Piscinibacter gummiphilus: one gene and its partner. The main gene of each other region encodes a partner of the protein of the gene in region 2 in a complex. Links are inferred from orthologs where the notes say so. Each region holds a gene or a part of one and is shown on either strand. Other genes may lie near its edges. The genes, in order: pabB and A4W93_RS02530.

Region 1 (3,307 bases), 5.8 Mb from region 2 along the record:
GCCCGAGACGGCGGCGTACACGGCCCGTGCGCGGCTGTCGAAGGCCACGGACCAGTGGCACTTCACCGACGTGCGCGCCGACGTCGGGACATCCGACGTGGCCGGCGAACTGCACTACAACGCCCATGCCGACCGGCCGTACCTCGAGGCGACGCTGACGAGCCGCACCACCCGCATCGAGGACGTGTGGCCCGAGCGCGAACAACCCTCCGCCCCGTCGGAGGGCGGGAAGGCCGACGACGACTCCCCGCCGCTGCGCGACTTCGACGGCGAGGTGACGTTGCTCGTGCGATCGCTGCACGTGTCCGGCCTGCCCCCGCTCAGCCAGGTGCGCGTGAAGGCCCACCTCGACGACGGCCTGCTCGACCTGTCGCCGGTGCAGTGGCAGCTCGCGGGCGGCCAGGCCCAGGGCCTCGCGGTCTACGACACGCGCCAGCGGCCCGCCACGCTGCGCGCCGAACTCGCGTGGCGCAACCTGCGGCTCGAACAGCTGCTGCCGCCACTGCCCGACGACGGCGAGGCCACGGGCCCGGTCTCGGGCGAGTTCAAGCTCACGAGCCACGGCGCCTCGGCCCGCACGCTGCTCGCGAACGCCACCGGGCGTGCGACCGCGCTGCTCAAGGGCGGCCGGCTGTCGGCGGGCCTCGACGCGCGCCTCGCGCTGAACGGCGGCAAGCTGCTGCGGGCCGCGATGGGCGGGCCGGCGGACGTGCCCATCCTGTGCGCGCGTGCCGACGTCCAGCTGAAGGACGGGCAGGGCGAGGTCTTCCCGCTGCTGCTGGACACGGCGCAGACCCGCATCGACGGCCGCGGCCGCGTCGACCTCGCGAAACGCCACGTCGACCTGCTGCTCACGCCACGGCCGAAGCAGACGGCGCCACTCTCGCTCGACCGCTCGCTGCACGTGACCGGCACGCCCGACAAGTTCGACGTGGCGCTCGTGAAGCAGGAGGCCATCGAGCCGCAGGTGGCCTGCGACGCGCCGGCGGCGGTCAAGCCGCGCTGATCCGCCCGGACAGCACCTCGACCAGCAGCCTCCCCTTCGCGAAGGTCTCGTCGAGTTCGGACTGCGGCAGCGAGTCGGCCACCACCGCACCGCCCACCTGCACCATCACCCGCCCGCCGGCGATCACCGCGGTGCGGATCACCACCGACAGGTCCATCGCGCCCGACGCGTCGAGGTAGCCGATGGCCCCCGCGTACGGGCCGCGCCGCACGGGCTCCAGCGACTCGATGATCTCCATCGCCCGCACCTTCGGCGCCCCGGTCATCGAGCCGGGCGGCCAGCAGGCACGCAGCAGATCGGCGGCACCCAGGCCCTCGCGCAGGCGGGCTCGGATGGTCGACACCATCTGCCAGACGCTCGGGTGCGGCTCGATCTCGAACAGGCGCTCGACCGCGACGCTGCCGGTGTCGGCGACGCGGCCCAGGTCGTTGCGCATCAGGTCCACGATCATCACGTTCTCGGCGCGGTCCTTCACGCTGGCGGCGAGGTGGTCGCGGCGGGCCTCGTCGTCCGCGGGGTCCGCGCCGCGCGCGAGCGTGCCCTTGATCGGACGGGCCACCACGTCGCGGCCGGACAGCTTGAGGAAACGCTCGGGCGAGACACTCGCGATCGCGAGGTCCGCGCTCTCCAGGTAGGCCGAGAACGGCGCCGGGTTCGCCGCGGTCAGCCCCGTGTAGAGCGCCCAGGGGTCGCCGTCGAACGCGCCTTCGAGACGGTGCGACAGGTTGGCCTGGAAGATGTCGCCCGCGGCGATGTAGTCGAGCACCCGCTGCACGTCGGCGAGGTACGTGGCCGGCGGCGTGCGCGAGACGAGCGGCGCCGCCTGGAAGGCGCCGGGCGCGGGGTCCGGTCCGGCGGCGCGCTCGCGGGTCTCGGCCCACACGGCCTCGCGGCCGGCGGCACCGGTCCAGTCCCAGTGCGTGGTGGCGTCCCACCAGCGGTCCGCCGCGTGGTCGTAGGCCAGCACGTGGTCGCACAGGTGCAGGCGCAGCCGGGGCAGGGCGGGGTCGGCCGCCGCGATCACGGGCAGCCGCTCGACGTGGCGAGCGAGGTCGTAGCCGATGAACCCGGCGAGGCCCCCCGCGAACGGCACCGCATGCGGCACGCCGTGGGCGATGCGGCCCAGCACCGCGCGCAAGGCGTCGAACGGGTCGCGCCAGGTGTCGAGCAGCACCCCGTCGGCGCGGCGCAGCGTCGTCTCCTGTTCCCCGGTCTCCAGCGTGGCCACCGGCGGACCGGCCACGCAGGACCAGCCGGACAATCCCGGCATCGCCTTGCTGCTTTCCAGCAGCACCGCGTCGCCGCGGCCGCGCAGGCGCGCGCACACCGCCTGCGGCGACGCGGTGAGGTCAAGGGGTACGATCCTGGGCGTCAACTTCGGCAACACGAGATCCTGGGCGCATGAGTGTAGAGCGACAACTTTTCCCCTCCGACCCGCGTCACGCCCCGCTGCTGCGGGCGCTGCTGGCGCTGGACGGATCCACGACGCGGGTGTGCGAGGCGCTGGCCCAGCGTCCCGTCACCGTGCAGCTGCACCACCAGCGGCAGACCACCGACGTGCCCGTGGCCGTGCGCGAGCAGCTCGGCGGCGACCGCTGGCTGGAGCGGGTCACCAGCCTGCACGCGCACGGCCGCGTGATGATGGACAACCTGTCGTACACGCGCCTCGACGCCGTGCCCGACTGGTTCCTGTCGGGCCTCGACGCCGGCCAGGCGCCGGTGGGCCACCTGCTCGGCAAGCTGTTCGTGCAGCGCGAGGGCATGCCCGGGTCCGCCGACGTCGCCCAGGCGCTGTGGTCCCGCGTGGGCCTGCCCGACACGCGGGCCAGCCGCTGCTACCGCGTCGTCACGCCCGAGTCGCCGCTGATGCTGATCTTCGAGGTCTACCGCGATGGGATGGTGCAGCGATGAGCCCCTTGACCGAACGCAGCCTGAAGGCGGTCTGGCACCCCTGCAGCCAGATGAAGCATCACGAGACCGTGCCGCTGCTGCCCATCGCCCGCGCCGAGGGGCCCTGGCTCGTCGGCACCGACGGCCGCCGCTACCTCGACGGCATCAGCTCGTGGTGGGTGAACCTCTTCGGGCATAACCACCCGCACATCGTGCAGGCGCTCACCGAGCAGCTCGGCACGCTGTCGCACGTGATGCTGGCCGGCTGCACGCACGAGCCGGTGGTCGCGCTGTCCGAACGCCTCGCGGCCCTCACGGGCCTCGGCCACGCGTTCTACGCGAGCGACGGCGCCGCGGCCACCGAGATCGCGCTGAAGATGAGCGCGCATTACTGGCGCAACCGCGGCCGCG
Region 2 (3,209 bases):
CGCGCAGGCCGCGCGGGCCTGCTCGAGGTAGGCCGTTTCGCCCTGGAAGAACTGGCGGTCGGTCAGCACGCTCAGCGCGGCGGCGCCGTGGCGCTCGTAGCTGGCGGCGATGTCGGCCGGCACGAAGTTCTCGCGCAGCACGCCCTTGCTCGGGCTCGCCTTCTTCACCTCGGCGATCACGCCGGCGTGGTCGGCGGCGATCTTGCCGCGCAGGCTGCCGACGAAGTCGCGCGTGTCGGTGCGGCCTTCGGCGTCGCGGCGCAGGGAGGGCAGGTCACGGTGGCGGCGGGCGGCGGAGATCTCCTCGCGCTTGACCGCCACGATCTTGTCGAGGATGTCGCTCATGGGTTCGACGGCTGGAGTTGCCGGGTGGTGTGGACGAACTGCGCGAGCTTGGCCTTCGCCTTGCCCGACGCCACCGCGTCGCGCGCGCGCTCGATGCCGTCGGCGACCGAGTCGGCCACGTTCGCGCAATAGAGGGCCGCGCCCGCGTTCAGCAGCACGATGTCGCGCACCGGGCCCGCCTCGTCGGCCAGCGCCCGCTCGATGCAGCGCACGGATTCCTCCTTGCCCGACACCTTCAGCGCCGCCATCTCGGCCGTGGCCAGGCCGAACTGGCTCGGGTGCACCGCGTACTCGCGCACCTCGCCATTGCGCAGTTCGCCGATCAGCGTCTCGCCCGAGATGGAGATCTCGTCGAGCCCGTTGACCCCGTGCACGATCATCACGTGGTCCGAGCCCAGGCGCTGCAGCACACGCACCTGGATGCCCACGAGGTCGGGGTGGAACACGCCCATCAGCTGGTTCGGCGCGTCGGCCGGGTTGGTCAGCGGACCGAGGATGTTGAAGATGGTGCGCACGCCCAGCTCCTTGCGGATGGGGGCGGCGTGTTTCATCGAGCCGTGGTGGTTCGGCGCGAACATGAAGCCGATGCCGGTCTCTTCGAGGCAGCGGGCCACGTTCTCGGGCGTCAGGTTGACGTTGGCGCCCAGCGCGTCCAGCACGTCGGCACTGCCGGTGCTGGACGACACGCTGCGCCCGCCGTGCTTGGCCACGCGCGCGCCGGCCGCGGCCGCCACGAACATCGACGCGGTGGAGATGTTGAACGTGTGCGCGCCGTCGCCGCCGGTGCCGCACAGGTCGACGAGGTTGCGCTTGTCGGCGATGGGCACGGGCGTGGCGAACTCGCGCATCACCTGCGCGGACGCGGTGATCTCCCCGATGCTCTCCTTCTTCACGCGCAGCCCCATCGCGAGCGCAGCCACCATCACGGGCGACATCTCGCCCGTCATGATGCGGCGCATCAGGCCCAGCATCTCGTCGTGGAAGATCTCGCGGTGCTCGATGACCCGCTGCAGCGCCTGGGTGTCGGTGATGTTCATCTCAGCTCCCCCGCGTGGCGTTCAGGAAGTTCTTCAGCATCGCGTGGCCGTGTTCGGTCAGGATGGACTCGGGGTGGAACTGCACGCCTTCGAGCGGCTTCTTCGTGGCCGCGAGCGCCGTGTGGCGCACGCCCATGATCTCGCCGTCCTCGGACGTGGAAGTGACCTCCAGCTCGGCCGGCAGGCTCGAACGTTCGATGACCAGCGAGTGGTAGCGGATGACGGTGAAGCGCTCGGGCAGGTCGGTGTAGACGCCCTTGCGGTCGGTGGTGATCACGTCGGTCTTGCCGTGCATCTGCTTCTGCGCGCGGATCACGTTGCCGCCGAGCGCCGCGCCGATGGACTGGTGCCCCAGGCACACGCCGAGGATGGGCAGCTTGCCGGTGAACTCGCGGATGGCCGGCACGCACACGCCCGCCTCGTTCGGCGAGCAGGGACCGGGCGACAGCACCAGCTGGTCGGGGTTCAGGCCCGCGATGCCCTCGAGCGTGATCTCGTCGTTGCGGAACACGCGCACGTCCTCACCCAGCTCGGCGAAGTACTGCACGAGGTTGAAGGTGAAGCTGTCGTAGTTGTCGATCATGAGCAGCATGTCAGAAGCCCTCCTCGACGAGTTCGGCGGCGCGCAGGAGGGCCCTGGCCTTCGCCTCGGTCTCCTTCCATTCGAGTTCGGGCACCGAATCGGCCACGACCCCGGCCGCGGCCTGCACGTAGAGCTTGCCGTCCTTGACGATGCCCGTGCGGATCGCGATGGCCACGTCCATGTCACCCGCGAAGCTCAGGTAGCCGCAGGCGCCGCCGTAGATGCCGCGCTTGACGGGCTCCAGCTCGTCGATGATCTCCATGGCCCGCACCTTCGGCGCGCCCGTGAGCGTGCCGGCGGGGAACGTGGCGCGCAGCACGTCGAGGCTGGTCATGCCGTCCTTCAGCAGGCCTTCGACGTTGCTGACGATGTGCATCACGTGCGAGTAGCGCTCGACCACGAAGGCCTCGGTCACCTTCACGCTGCCCGTCTTGGCGATGCGGCCGATGTCGTTGCGGGCCAGGTCGATCAGCATGACGTGCTCGGCGCGCTCCTTCGGATCGGCCTTCAGCTCCACCTCGAGGGCCTTGTCCTCCTCGGGCGTGGTGCCGCGCGGGCGGGTGCCGGCGAGCGGCCGGATGATGACCTTGTCGCCCTCGGGCGTGTGCTCCTGGCGCACCAGGATCTCGGGGGACGCGCCCACGATCTGGAAGTCGCCCATGTCGTAGAAGTACATGTAGGGCGACGGGTTCAGCGAACGCAGCGCGCGGTACAGGCTGAGCGGCGATTCGGTGAACGTCTTCTGCAGCCGCTGGCCGATCTGGACCTGCATCATGTCGCCGGCCGCGATGTACTCCTTGGCCTGCAGCACGGCGGCGATGTAGTCGTCCTTCGCGAAGCCGCGCTCCACCGGGTGGGCCGTGCCGCGCTTGACGGTGGGCGCCACGACGCTGTCGTGCAGCCGGTCCGCCAGCTGCGCCAGGCGCCGCTGCGCGTTCACGTAGGCCTCGGGCTGGCCCGGGTCGGCGTAGACGATCAGGTGCAGGCGGCCCGACAGGTTGTCGATGACGGCCAGTTCCTCGCACTGCAGCAGCAGGATGTCGGGTGTGTCGATGCCGCCCGGCAGCACCGTGCCGGCCAGGCGCGGCTCGATGTAGCGCACCGCGTCGTAGCCGAAGTAGCCGGCCAGGCCACCGCAGAAGCGCGGCATGCCCGGGCGCAGCGCCACCTTGAAGCGCTTCTGGTAGTCGGCGATGAAATCGAGCGGGTTGCCCTCGTCGGTCTCCACCACCTGGCCGTCGGTG

What was found.
Region 1: the proteins of A4W93_RS02530 (region 2) and pabB are in contact, whole or in part, in a solved structure (PDB 8RP0), measured with the Escherichia coli proteins. The link is inferred for Piscinibacter gummiphilus from one-to-one orthologs.

The regions. Positions count from the first base shown.
Region 1 is NZ_CP015118.1:6,369,364-6,372,670, forward strand. What follows is about bases 192-3,186. They hold pabB (aminodeoxychorismate synthase component I), read right to left. Parts: upstream 2,391-3,186; coding sequence 993-2,390; downstream 192-992. Other genes in these bases: A4W93_RS29220 (AsmA family protein), read left to right, coding at 192-1,006; A4W93_RS29230 (chorismate--pyruvate lyase family protein), read left to right, coding at 2,408-2,917; bioA (adenosylmethionine--8-amino-7-oxononanoate transaminase), read left to right, coding at 2,914-3,186. In the rest of the region: more of A4W93_RS29220, read left to right, coding at 1-191; more of bioA, read left to right, coding at 3,187-3,307. UniProt on the Escherichia coli protein: Part of a heterodimeric complex that catalyzes the two-step biosynthesis of 4-amino-4-deoxychorismate (ADC), a precursor of p-aminobenzoate (PABA) and tetrahydrofolate.
Region 2 is NZ_CP015118.1:581,551-584,759, reverse strand. The notes cover bases 180-3,076. They hold A4W93_RS02530 (aminodeoxychorismate/anthranilate synthase component II), read right to left. Parts: upstream 1,975-3,076; coding sequence 1,384-1,974; downstream 180-1,383. Other genes in these bases: trpE (anthranilate synthase component I), read right to left, coding at 1,976-3,076; trpD (anthranilate phosphoribosyltransferase), read right to left, coding at 342-1,382; trpC (indole-3-glycerol phosphate synthase TrpC), read right to left, coding at 180-345. Also shown: more of trpC, read right to left, coding at 1-179; more of trpE, read right to left, coding at 3,077-3,209. UniProt on the Escherichia coli protein: Part of a heterodimeric complex that catalyzes the two-step biosynthesis of 4-amino-4-deoxychorismate (ADC), a precursor of p-aminobenzoate (PABA) and tetrahydrofolate.